Linked DNA regions of Parazoarcus communis. The protein of the gene in region 1 interacts with the protein of each later gene in a pairwise test. Links are inferred from orthologs where the notes say so. Each region holds a gene or a part of one and is shown on either strand. Other genes may lie near its edges. The genes, in order: CEW87_RS11940 and ndk.

Evidence for each region.
Region 2: the proteins of CEW87_RS11940 (region 1) and ndk interact in binary tests that used the Escherichia coli proteins (3 or more experiments, as listed by UniProt). The link is inferred for Parazoarcus communis from one-to-one orthologs.

Annotation. Positions count from the first base shown.
Region 1 is NZ_CP022188.1:2,597,145-2,603,452, forward strand. The notes cover bases 2,122-4,995. They hold CEW87_RS11940 (5-formyltetrahydrofolate cyclo-ligase), read left to right. Parts: upstream 2,122-3,221; coding sequence 3,222-3,770; downstream 3,771-4,995. Other genes in these bases: CEW87_RS11935 (lytic transglycosylase domain-containing protein), read right to left, coding at 2,122-3,130; CEW87_RS11945 (diguanylate cyclase), read right to left, coding at 3,798-4,995. Also shown: CEW87_RS11925 (glutathione S-transferase family protein), read right to left, coding at 1-174; CEW87_RS11930 (complex I NDUFA9 subunit family protein), read right to left, coding at 199-1,155; more of CEW87_RS11935, read right to left, coding at 1,211-2,121; more of CEW87_RS11945, read right to left, coding at 4,996-6,062; CEW87_RS11950 (substrate-binding periplasmic protein), read right to left, coding at 6,076-6,308. UniProt on the Escherichia coli protein: Involved in the removal of 5-formyltetrahydrofolate.
Region 2 is NZ_CP022188.1:2,361,154-2,367,451, forward strand. What follows is about bases 2,225-5,088. They hold ndk (nucleoside-diphosphate kinase), read left to right. Parts: upstream 2,225-3,375; coding sequence 3,376-3,801; downstream 3,802-5,088. Other genes in these bases: mbhE (hydrogen gas-evolving membrane-bound hydrogenase subunit E), read right to left, coding at 2,225-3,122; rlmN (23S rRNA (adenine(2503)-C(2))-methyltransferase RlmN), read left to right, coding at 3,888-5,018; pilW (type IV pilus biogenesis/stability protein PilW), read left to right, coding at 5,018-5,088. Also shown: CEW87_RS10770 (proton-conducting transporter membrane subunit), read right to left, coding at 1-20; CEW87_RS10775 (sodium:proton antiporter), read right to left, coding at 17-394; more of mbhE, read right to left, coding at 396-2,224; more of pilW, read left to right, coding at 5,089-5,827; CEW87_RS10800 (RodZ domain-containing protein), read left to right, coding at 5,824-6,298. UniProt on the Escherichia coli protein: Major role in the synthesis of nucleoside triphosphates other than ATP. The ATP gamma phosphate is transferred to the NDP beta phosphate via a ping-pong mechanism, using a phosphorylated active-site intermediate.

The DNA.
Region 1 (6,308 bases):
GTCGATGAGGCAGGGTACCTTGCCCGAGGGCGAATGCGAGAGGATGTGCTCACGGCTACCCGGAATGAACAGCGGGATGCGGATTTCCTCGAAGGTGAAGCCGCCGGAACGTGCTGCCAGCCACGCACGCAGGGACCAGGACGAGTAGTTCTTGTTGCCGATGATCAGTTTCATCAGGGACTCCGTCTAAGGGAGGGGTTAGCGTCGCGCGTGGCGACGCAGGGGGTTATACATGGCGCGTTGTGTGGCCTTGCCGAGCCATCCTGGTACGACCGATTCGATCGCAGTCGGGACCAGCCCGAAGGGCAGGGGCGTGCCGCTGGCAACGTTGTCAGCACGCATCGAGCGCACATTGTCACGGCTCATTAAGGGCTGCGGTGCGAGCTCCATCAGCCTGGCCTGAAACATCGCGAGGCCCTCGGGGAGCGGAATGACCGGGCGCGGGTGGCCGACCAGCGCGGAGACGTACTCGACCAGCTGGCGCAGCGTATAGACGCTTGGCCCGGCAAGTTCCAGCGTCTGGCCGTTGGCCGAAGTGTCGGTGAGGCAGCGCCACACCACCTCGGCAACGTCTTCCACATAGACCGGCTGAAAGCGGGCGTTTGCGCCACCAAGCGGCAGGACCGGGAAGACCGAGGCCAGCTTTGCGAACAGGTTCAGGAAGCTGTCGTCGCGGCCGAAAATGACCGACGGTCGCAGGATGGTCCATTCGACCTCGGGCGCGGCGGCGCGGATGGCGAGTTCGCCTGCGGCCTTGGAGCGCTGATACTCGGAAGGGCCATCGGCATCGGCGCCGAGCGCGCTGACGTGAATGAGCCGTCGCACGCCGCCTGTCTTGCAGGCGGCTACGATCCTTTCCGGGAGTTCGACATGGGCGCGGGCAAAGTCGGGCCCGTAGGGCGACGCACTGCGCGAGTGCAGGATGCCGACGAGGTTCACCACGGCATCGGCGTCGGCAAACAGGCGGGAAAGGGTTGCCTCGTCATGGCAGTCGGCCTCGATCACCTCGACGTTGGGCAGGAGCAATACACGCCCTGCACGACTGCGCCGGCGCGTCGGAATCAGCACGCTGACGCCGGCTTCAGCCAGCCTGTTGGCGATGGCGGTGCCGAGAAAACCGGTACCGCCGATCAGAACGACACGTTGTGGAATCATCGTGATTGTTGCTCCGGCGCGTAGTGCATGAGTTTAGCGACTAATGTGAATGGGGTCATTGTGCGTCCGGCCGCGGTGCAATGGTGCCAAGCCGCGCCTTGAGCGACTGTGGCTGGCCGTCGAGCATGGCTGCATAGATCACGGTATTCGCCATGACCTTCTTTACATAGTCGCGGGTTTCGTCGAAGGGAATGGTTTCGACATAGATTGCACCTTCCAGCGGACGCGCGTCGCGCCAGCGCTTGGCGCGTCCCGGCCCGGCGTTGTAGCCTGCACTGGCCAGCACCGGATGATTGTCGAGATCTTCAAGGATGAGGCGCATGTAGCTGGTGCCGAGCTGCACGTTGGTGTTGGGCTCGGCCAGCAGGCCCTGATGGTAGCCGCTCATGCCGATCTTGCCTGCGACCCACTTGCCCGTGGCCGGCATCACCTGCATCAGGCCTTGTGCGCCGGAACTCGAGCGCGCGGGGACGACAAAGCGGCTCTCCTGGCGCATCAGGCCGTAGACCCAGTTCATGTCCAGACCCTGGCTGCGGACCTGTGGTTCGATGAGATCCCGGTACGGGGTGAGAAAGCGCAGATCAAAGGCGCCGTTCGGGCTGGCGAGTTCGGCGGTATTGATGGCGCGGTCGAAAATATCGTACTTGAGGGCGAGGCGGGAGGCCGCGAGCCGGAATACCTCGTCCTGTCCGCGCAAGGACCAGTTCCACTCGCGCACGGCCTCGGTCCGCATGTCGAGCTGGAACAGCGCGATGGCACGGCGCAACCCGGGGTCGTCCTCGGCGAGGCGAAGCTGATCCGCGCTCAATGCCGTGGCACCGGGCGAAACAACAAAGGGGCGCCCGAGTTCGTCGCCCGCGAGCATGCCGTAGAAGTGGGGGGCGCCTGCTATGCGGGCATAGAGCGCTTCTGCCTCGGCACGACGGTTGAGGCCGGCAAGGCTGCGGGCGCGCCAGTAGATCCACTCCGCTTGCTGCTGTTCATCCGCGTTCAGCCGCTCGATCGCCCCAAGCACTGCGTTCCAGTCGTTGTCGCGCAGTGCTGAACGAACGCGCCACGCGCGCTGTTCGGCCGTCATCGGAATGTCGCCGGCAGCACTGAACCAGTCTCTGGCCATCCTGTCCTGCGCCCACGATGCGCGCAGCGCGAGGGCCGAATAGACATAGGCGCGGTCATCGGCGCCGAGCCGGTCCTGCAGGCGGATCAGGCGCACGTGCGCACCGGGCATGTCTTCGCGGACGAGGCGGACCAGCGCGGCCAGCGCCAGTTCCCGGCCGCCGCGGTTGGTGGCGAAATTGGCGGGCAGGCGGTCGAGGTATTGAGCCGGGCTCTTCATGACCTGTTCGAGTGCGCTGCTGTCGCCATCGTCGAGCCATGCAAGCGTGCTGCGTGCGTTGCCGGTATTGCGGTTTTCGACCTGTCGCCTGAAGCGCCACCACGCGTCGTCGGCGCTCACGACCCCGCTGCTGACGGCAGCCCGCAGCACGGTGTCGCAGGCGCTGTGTGCGTCGGTGAGGTCGTGCCATTGTGCAGCGACGTCGGCCAGTACGCCGCGATCGCCGTTCATGAGCCTGGCGGTCCAGTGATGGCAGCGCAGCTCGCCGTCAGGGCTTTGCAGATCCGGATAGAGCCGCAGAAAGCCGGCCCAGTCGCTGTCCTTGGCGAGCCTTCGCAGCCAGTCGGCGCGCAGGCGTTCGGCAAGCACTGAGCCTGCCTCCTGCATCAGGAAGTCTGCCAGCTCGGTTGCGGGGGGCGCATCGGGTCGGGCAAGCTTGTTGAGCAGCAGCCAGTAGCGGACATAGGGGTCGAGCAGGTGGGTGTCGGGTTGTTGCGCCAGCCGTTCCAGCGTGTTGCGATCACCTGTGCGGATGGCCTCCCGGGCGGCGAGAATTCGCGCCTCTCCCTGTTGTCCGAAAGCGCTCGTCGCAAATACCAGGCATGCTGCGAACAGCATTCCCCATGAAGCCTTGTGCATCCCGTAACATCCCCGTTTAAGATCGAATCACCATATCACAGTGACTGCCAGTTTCCCTGCCCTTTCCGACGATATCCAGGCTCGGCGACGCGTGCTTCGCGATCGTGCGCTGGCTGCTCGCGAAGCGCTTTCGCCGGCGTCCCGCGCCGGGCGTGTTCGCCAGCTCGAAACCCACCTTGATCAGCTTGTTGCCGCGCTGCAGCCCCGTGTCCTTGCGTTTTGCTGGCCGTATCGTGCAGAGCCCGACTTGCGCGAATGGGTGACGTGCTGGCTGACAGCCGACGCGGACCGTCGTGCCGCCCTGCCGGTCGTGCTGGAGAAGGACGCACCCCTGATATTTCGCTGCTGGCGACCCGGCATGCTGCTTCAGACCGATCGTCATGGCATTCCGTTTCCCGGTGAGGGCGCGGCTGTCGTGCCCGACGTGGTGCTGGTGCCGCTCAATGCCTTCGATGCGCAGGGTTTTCGCCTTGGCTATGGCGGCGGGTATTTCGACCGTACGCTGGCGATCATGCGAACGGTGACTGTCGGGGTCGGGTTCGAGTTGGGACGGGTTGATTCCGTGCTGCCCCAGGCCCACGACCGGGCGATGGACTGGCTGGTGACAGAGGCAGGGACATTTCGGGCTGCCGAAGCCTGAGCGGGGAGTGCTCGGGCGGGCGCTGGTTCAGGCCTGCTCCACCCGGTTGCGGCCGTTGTGCTTGGCTGCGTAGAGTGCGCTGTCGGCGCGGGCCAGAATCATTTCTGCATTGCTGTCGTCAGCCTGCATCAGGCTTACACCGATGCTGGTCGTCGCGCCGATGTCGCGGTTCTGGTAGACCAGTGGGGTGTTCTCAAGCGTGCTGCGAAGGCGTTCGGCCAGTTCGAGCGCGCCCGCCAAACCGGTAGCCGGCAGCAGGATCGCGAACTCCTCGCCGCCCAGACGGCCGATGAGGTCGGACGCTCGCAGCAGCGAGTGCGCAAGCGTTACAACGTGGCACAGCATGGCATCGCCTGCCGCATGGCCGTGCAGGTCGTTGACGCGCTTGAAGTAATCGAGGTCCAGCATCATCAGCGCCGCGTTGTTGCGGTAGCGGCGCACCCGAACCAGCTCAGCATCGACCTTGTCCAGAAACGCGCGACGGTTGCGAACACCTGTCAGCGGGTCGGTGGTGGCAAGCAGCCACAGAGCTTTCTCCTGCTGCTTGCGAGCGCTCACATCGCGATAGACGCGCAGGAAGCCCAGCAGTGCGTCAGTGCTTCCCGTGCTCCGGATCGGAATGAAGTCACGCTCAATCCAGCGCCCGTCGCGGTGTGCCAGTTCTTCGCCATAGACGGTCTGCGCGCGCTCGCGCAGCATGTCGAGACGTTGCGCAAATGTCGTCGGGTCCAGACTGAGCTTGCCGGCGGCGAGCGTGAGGCTCTTGATCGATGCGCCCGCGAGATTGCCCGGCGGGCGCGGCATATTCATGAGGTCGAAGACTTTGTCGTTGAGCAGGGTGATCTGTCCCTGCATGTCTTCCATGATCACCGCGCCCGGGAAGTGGTCGACCACGGTCTGCAAGCGGGCGTAGGCAGCCTGCAGATCCTTGCGCGCGGCCCGGGTAGCGGTGATGTCTTCCTTGATGGCGATGAAATGCGTCAGTGTGCCCTGCTCATCGCGCACAGGTGTAATGGTGAGCGCCTCGTCATACAGGCTGCCGTCCTTGCGCCGGTTGACGAGCTCCCCGCGCCATACCGCGCCCGAGAGGATGGTGCGCCACATGCTTTCGTAGAACTCACGGCTTTGTTGGCCGGATCGAACCAGTTCCTTGGGCATGCGCCCGACTGCCTCGCTCAGGCCATAGCCGGTGAGGGTGGTGAAGGCTGGATTGGCCCATTCGATGCGCGCGTCGGTACCGGTGATTACAACGGCGGTGGCGCTCGCGTTGAGCGCACTTTCGAGGAGGTGGCGGCGCGCCTCGGCGCGATGGCGCAGGCTTCGTTCATGCTGTCCGGCGCGTCGGAAATACAGATAGGCGGCCAGCGTGCAGCCGAGCCCGAGCAGGCTCAGCGGCAGGAAGATGAGTGCGCTGCTGCGGCTTTCGGCATACGCGCCTGCGAGTGCCTCGTCGAGCGCGCTGCTGATGACCACTGCGAATGGAAGACGCTCGTTGAGTTGGTAGCTTACAAGCAGGTGCCCCTGTTCGCCGTCCAGTGTCTGCATCCCTGCCGTTTCGCCTGCCTGCCAGCGAAGGGCGAGCGCTTGTTCGAGTTGCTGCAGCGCCGTGTCTGCGGTTGCGGTATCGAGCAGGCGTATTCCATCGAGCCGGAAGAGGCTGATGCGGTCGCCATGGGTGGTTCTGAAGTCGTCGAGAATACGTTCGAGGTAGTCGAGGTCCAAGGTGGCAAGAAGCGCGACCGGGGGCGCGTTCCCCGGTCTGAATGAACGTGCAATCGGGACAAAGCCCAGGTCGGGTGTCGGCGTCAGCGAATCATCCGCCGGCCGGGCGTCGGCAAGGTCGCGCCCGGCGTGTGGCGGGCCGATCTGCAGGATGTCTCCCCGGGTACGATCGGGAGGGTGGTAGCTGTCGAGCCTGAGCGCTGTTCCCCGATTCTCGGGCGTGGTGCTCGCTATGACCGTGCCGTCTGCGGCCACCACAGAGAGCGAGCGCAGGTAGGGGATGTGCTGGATCACGGACTCGAGACGGCTGGTCCATTCAGGTGATGGAGCATCGGCGTCGATGGCTCGTCCAAGGGAAATCAGGTTGAGATCGACGTTCCGTAGCAGATGTCCGATGTGCGTGTTCAGATGACGGGTGTCGCGCTGCAAAACTTGTTCATGCGCAGTGCGCACGTCCTCAAGGACCCTTGAGAAGTGATACTCGAAACCCGCCCAAGCCAGTAGCGCACAGACGCAAAGCAGGGCAAGGAAGCCGAAATCAGCGAGTCGCCTGCGACGTCGTGCGTTCATCTCGAATCCGTGTTCAGCGTGTGATGACGATGGGCTCGAGCCCGTGGCGTCGCGCGGCGCGTACCAGTCGTCCATCCTGCTTTATCGCCTGGAGATAGGTTTCGAGCCGCTTGAACCAAGTGGCGTCACCAGGAGCTACAGCCCATGCGTATGGCGTAATGTGGTAGGGGGTGCCGGGCGAAATCAGGCGCGCCCAGTCGGACCGGTCGAGCATGCGCTGGCTAAAAGGGTAGTCGGTCATGAAAA
Region 2 (6,298 bases), 240 kb from region 1 along the record:
AGGTGAGGAGACGGGTTCATCGCGACGCCTTCTCGTCCAGGTCGGGCGAGGGGGCTTCGGCGACCTCGGTAACGCGGTCAGTCGCGGTGCTGCCATGCAGCTCCCAGGTGCGCCGCAGCACTGCGAGGGCGAAGACAAAGAGGGCAAAGCCGATGACGATCGCGGTCAGCACCAGGGCCTGGGGCAGCGGATTGGCGGCCAGTTCGGGCACGCCGTTGGAAGAGACAAAAGCTGCGGTACGGTTGCCAAGCCGGCCTGCGGTCAGCACGGCAATATTGATGCTGTTGCCGAGCAGCACGATACCCAGGACGACCCGGACCAGATTGCGGTCGAGCAACAGCCACACACCAATGGCGGCGAGCAGGCCGGCGGTGATCGCAGCGACGATTTCCATCTCAAACCTCCTTTTCCATCAGTCTGAACAGCATGTGGGTGACTGCGCCGAATACCGTGAGGAATACGCCGACATCGAACAGCAGCGGACTGCCCAGAGGAAGTCCGCCCGGGAACAGCCAGGCGCTGCCAAGGAAGGGCCGGCCGTCGGCGAGACCGAACAGGCCGGCGCCCGCGGCAAGCGCCAGGCCGGATCCGGTGATGACGCTGGGCTGAACGTGCAGCAGGCGGCGCGTGCAACCGACCCCGTAACCCAGGGCGAGGAGGACGGCGGCACAGACGGCAACCAGACCGCCGATGAAGCCGCCGCCGGGCAGGTTGTGGCCGCGCCACAGCAGCACGAGTGAAATCAGCAGCAGCAGGCCCGCGAGCGGGCGCAGTCCCTGGCGCAGCATCACGCTGCCGAACTCCGGGTTGCCCTCGTCGCCGCCGCGCTGCACATCGTTGTCAGGGCGCAGCAGCAGTGCGGCAGCCAGCGCAGCGAGCGCAACCACGAGGATTTCACCCAGCGTGTCGAAGGCGCGAAAATCGACCAGGATGACGTTTACGACGTTGGCGCCGTGACCACTTGGCAGGCTGTTTGCAAGGTACCAGGCGGCAAGGCCTTCGGGCAGTGGCTGGCTGATGGCGGTCAGGATGACCAGCGTCACTGCGATGCCGAAGCCTGCGGCGACGATCAGGTGCAGGCGGCGGCGCCGTGAATTGCGCCAGCCGATGATCTGCACTGCTGGCAGACCGTTCAGCACCAGCGCCAGAAAAATCACGGTCAGTGTTTCCACCATGATCTGGGTGATCGCAACGTCCGGCGCGCCAACCGCCAGAAAGAACAGTCCGATACCCAGCCCGCTGGCGCCGAGCGCAGTGATCAGCGCGATGCGGTCGCGCATCACCGCGGCGCCTGCTGCGCCGAGCGCTGCCAGCAGGCAGCCGGCAGTCGCCAGCCAGGACAGTTCGCTTGTGGCAGGCAGGCGCGCACCGTGGTCGCTGGCGAGCACGGTGCCGAGCAGGGCGAACACTGCAGTCACCAAGGCCAGAAGTGCAATGTGTTGACGCAATGAACCATGCTGGAAGCGGTCGGCGACTTTTCCGGCGATGATGAAAATGCGCTTCAGCAGGCGATCCCACAGCAGATCGCCACTGATCAGCCACACACGTCGCCAGCGCGCCAGCCAGTGACGAACCAGGCGACGCTGCAGATAGATGAAGGCGCCGAGGGAGACCGTGATCACGCTGGCGACGACCGCCGGGGTGATACCGCCCCACAAGTACAGCTTGACCGGAACCGCGTCGCGGGCCACCGCCTGTACTGCACTGTCGATCAGCCACACCTCTGCGATACCGTTGAAGGCGCCGAGCAGGAAACCGCCAACCGCCAGCAGCATCGGGCCCAGCCACATCAGCAGGCTGACCTCGTGCGGGGCGCGAGGATAAGCGCCCTGGCGGCCAAGGAAGGTGCGGATGAACACCAGGCCCGCGGCGGCCAGCAGCAGCGCATTGCTGACAATCATCACTGCTGTGCTTGCCCAGCCCAGCGGGCCCATCTCGATCAACCCGGTGTATTTGAACTCTTTTGCGATGAAGCCGAAAAAGGGCGGCAGGCCGGCGTTGGAGAAGGCGGCCAGTGCGACCGCGGCGCCGGTCAGCGGCATGAACCTGATCAGTCCGCCCAGGCGCCCCAGTTCGCGGGTGCCCGTTGCATGGTCGACGGCACCGACCGCCATGAACAGGGCCCCCTTGTAAAGCGAATGCGCCAGCAGGTAGATGGCGAATGCCTGAAGGCCGTAGGTGGTATTGGTGCCGATCAGCATGGTGAGCTGACCGAGGACCGTGACCGTGGTGTAGGCGAGGATGCGCTTGAGGTCGGTCTGGCGCAGCGCAAGTACGGCACCGACGATGGAGGTGGCAGCGCCGACCACGACCAGGATGGTGCCCCAGCCGTCCTCGCCGCCCATCACCGGGTTCAGTCGTGCGAGCAGATACACGCCTGCTTTGACCATGGTGGCTGAATGCAGGTAGGCAGAAACGGGTGTCGGCGCCTCCATCGCGTTCGGAAGCCACAGGTGGAAGGGGACTTGAGCGGATTTGGTGAAACAGCCCAGCAACACCAGCACCAGGATGGCCGGGTAGAACGCATGCCCCTCGATCGCCGCCGCCGACAGGGCCGAGAACTGCCAGGCGTCTGCTGCGAGGCCGAGCAGGATCAATCCGGCGAGCAGCGCGAGCCCTCCGCCGCCGGTAATCAGCAGCGCCTGCAGCGCGGCGCGGCGAGAGGCTGCACGTTCGTGCTGAAAGCTGATCAGCAGGTAGGAGCTGACGCTGGTGAGCTCCCAGAACACGAACATCGCGATCAGGTCGTCGGCCAGCACCAGGCCGAGCATGGCCGCCATGAACGCAAGCAGGAAAGCGTAGAAGCGGCCGAGGTGATGGTGGTCGGACAGGTAGCTGCCAGCATAAAGAACAATCAGCGTGCCGATCCCGGTTACCAGCAGGCCGAACAGCATCGACAGGCCATCGAGACGGAAGGACAGGGTGACGTCGAGCGCAGGGATCCAGGCGACGGATGCGAGCACGGAATTGCCGCTGGAGACTGCCGCGATCTGGCTCAGCAGCCAGCCGAATCCGTAAAGCGGCGCAAGCGCCAGCAGCCAGCCGGCGCGCGTGCCAAGCACCTTGCCCAGCCAGGGGGCAAGAAGCGCAGTCAGACCGATCAGGGCAAGCGCGGTGAGCATTGAGGCTCCATGAGTGGGCAGTCTTCTGCATCGGGCGCGACGTCGTCGGTGGGCCGCAGGTCACGCCGTTGATTGTAGTGTTGGTGAATGACCCAAGACGATCGCGAGAGGTTCCCGCTATCGGGAGGGATGTGTCACCGGGCCTTTGGGCAGGCGTCACATCTGCTTGCAGTGTGGGCGGGCTCTCATGCGGCGGTTCCGCAAAACCTGCTAAAATGCGAGGCTTTTTTCAACATAGACCGGAGCTGTCCCCATGGCCATCGAACGCACCCTTTCCATTATCAAGCCCGACGCAGTTGCCAAGAACGTGATCGGCCAGATTTACGCCCGCTTCGAAGAAGCTGGCCTGAAGATTGTCGCAGCAAAGATGGTTCACCTGTCCGAGCTCGAAGCCGGCCAGTTCTACGCTGTCCACAAAGAGCGTCCTTTCTTCAAGGATCTGGTGTCCTTCATGGTTTCCGGCCCGGTGATGATCCAGGCCCTGGAAGGCGAGAACGCCATTGCCAAGAACCGTGAGCTGATGGGCGCCACCGACCCGAAGAAGGCCGACAAGGGCACCATCCGTGCAGATTTCGCCGATTCGATCGACGCCAATGCCGTGCACGGTTCCGACGCTCCGGAAACGGCTGCGAACGAAATCGCCTTCTTCTTCCCGGGCATGAACGTTTACTCCCGCTAAGCGGTCCATGCCTGTGGCCCGCTTCGCCCGCTTCGCGGTGATGCACCGCGAACCGCGCGGGCGGGCCGTTTGCATTGGAGGTAATGATGAATAAGCCGGTCAATCTGCTCGATTTCGATGTCGATGGTCTCGTCGCCTGGTTTGCCGGGATGGGCGAGAAGCCGTTTCGCGCGCGGCAGGTGATGCGCTGGATGCATCACGAAGGCTGCGACGACTTCGATGCGATGACCGATGTGGCGAAATCGCTGCGGGCCAAGCTCAAGGATGTAGCCTTGATCCAGCCGCCAGTGCCGGTGCGCGATTCGGTGTCGACCGACGGTACGCGCAAGTGGTTGCTTGATGTCGGTAACGCCAATGCGGTGGAGACGGTGTTCATTCCCGAAACCAGCCGCGGCACGTTGTGCATTTCCTCGCAGGCAGGCTGTGCGCTCGATTGCGCCTTCTGCTCCACGGGCAAGCAGGGCTTCAACCGCAACCTGAGCGCGGCCGAGATCATCGGTCAGCTGTGGCTTGCAAACAAGTTGCTCGGGGCTGCGCGCGACGAAGCGGCCGACCTCGAGTCGGGCGAGAAGGACAATGGCCGCATCATCAGCAACGTGGTGATGATGGGCATGGGCGAACCGCTCGCCAATTTCGATAACGTGGTGACTGCACTGCGCCTGATGCTCGACGACCATGCCTACGGCCTCTCGCGCAGGCGGGTGACGGTGTCGACCTCGGGTATCGTGCCCGCAATGGACCGCTTGCGCGACGAGTGTCCCGTTGCGCTAGCGGTGTCGCTGCACGCATCCAATGACGCGCTGCGCGACCGTCTGGTGCCGATCAACCAGAAGTATCCTCTGCGCGAGCTGATGGCGGCTTGCGTGCGCTATCTCGACCGTGCGCCGCGCGACTTCGTCACCTTCGAGTACGTGATGCTCGACGGCGTGAATGACAGTGATGCGCATGCACATGAACTTGTTGCGCTGGTGCGTGACGTGCCATGCAAGTTCAACCTGATTCCCTTCAATCCCTTCCCCAATTCGGGTTTTCTGCGCTCCCCGGCGGACCGCATTCGGCGCTTTGCAGGTATCCTGATCGATGCCGGTATCGTGACCACCACGCGCAAGACGCGCGGTGACGATGTCGATGCTGCCTGCGGCCAGTTGGCCGGTCAGGTTCAGGACAAAACCCGGCGCACAGTGGTGCGCCTGAAGCAGTCGACGGAGGTTCGCTGATGACGGTCAGGATGTTGCCGCTGGTATTGCTGGTTTCGGCGCTGGGGCTCGGGGGCTGCGTCACGGCGCCGACTTCCGGCGTCAGTGGCGATGCGGTCGGGGTGTCGCGTCCGATGTCGGATGTTCAGCCGGCTGCCGGGCCTGATGCCCGAGCTCGCGTACATGTGGATCTCGGTCAAGCCTATTTCGAGATCGGGCGCTATGATGTCGCGCTCGACGAGGGCAGGCTCGCTCTGGCTGAAAGCCCGGCTTATGCGCCCGCCTTTCATCTCATGGGGCTGACCTACATGATGATCGACGAGAACGGCTCGGCTGGAGAGTACTTTTCCCGGGCCCTCAATGCCGCGCCAGGCGACCCCGACTTCAACAACAGCTATGGCTGGTTTCTTTGCCTGCAGGGGCGTGAGGCCGAAGGGATGGAGCGATTTGCCCGCGCTGCCCGCAATCCGTACTACCGTTATCCGACGCGTCCGTACACCAATGCAGGCCTGTGCCAGCTGCGGCTGAACAAGGACGCGGAGGCGGAGCAGCAGTTCATGCTTGCGATCCAGGCTGATCCGGCCAATGCCGAGGCGCTCTATCAGCTGGCTGCCATTGCCTATCGGCGTGGCAATTATCAGGCTGCGCACGAGCAGCTCAACCGGTTGCACCAGCAACTCAGGTCGAGCGCTGCATCGGTCTGGCTCGGTTTGCGCACCGCGCGCAAGCTTGGCGAGCGCAATGCAGAGGCCAGTTATGCCGAGCAGTTGCGTAGCCGTTTTGCCGACTCCGCTGAACATGTCTTGATGATGCAAGGGAAGTACGAGTGAGTAGCACGCAGTCCGATGCCGTCACGATGACGGAAACCGCACAGACGCCTGCCGGCACCATGCTGCGCAAGGCGCGTGAAGTGCGCGGCGAGTCGCTTGAAGAGGTCGCTCAGGCATTGAAGCTTTCAATGCGGCAGTTGGTTGCGATCGAGAGCGGACACTACGAGATCCTGCCAGGGCCGGCATTCGTGCGCGGATTCGTGCGCAACTACGCCCGGCATCTGGGGCTGGACCCGGAGGCGGTGCTGGCCGCAGTGGGCGCCGAAGCGTCTGCCGCCGTTGACCTGACGCCGGTTTCGAATGCCGAAGGCGACATGCCAGCCAATCGCGGGTTCAAGTTCAATGTCGTGCCGGCGGCGGTGGTTGCAGGCCTGCTGCTGGTGCTGATTTCGGCCGGCGGGTATTTCGGCTGGTTCGAGACGCCGACGCAGTCCGATGTTGAAGTCATCGAGCCTGGCATGGCGCCCATGA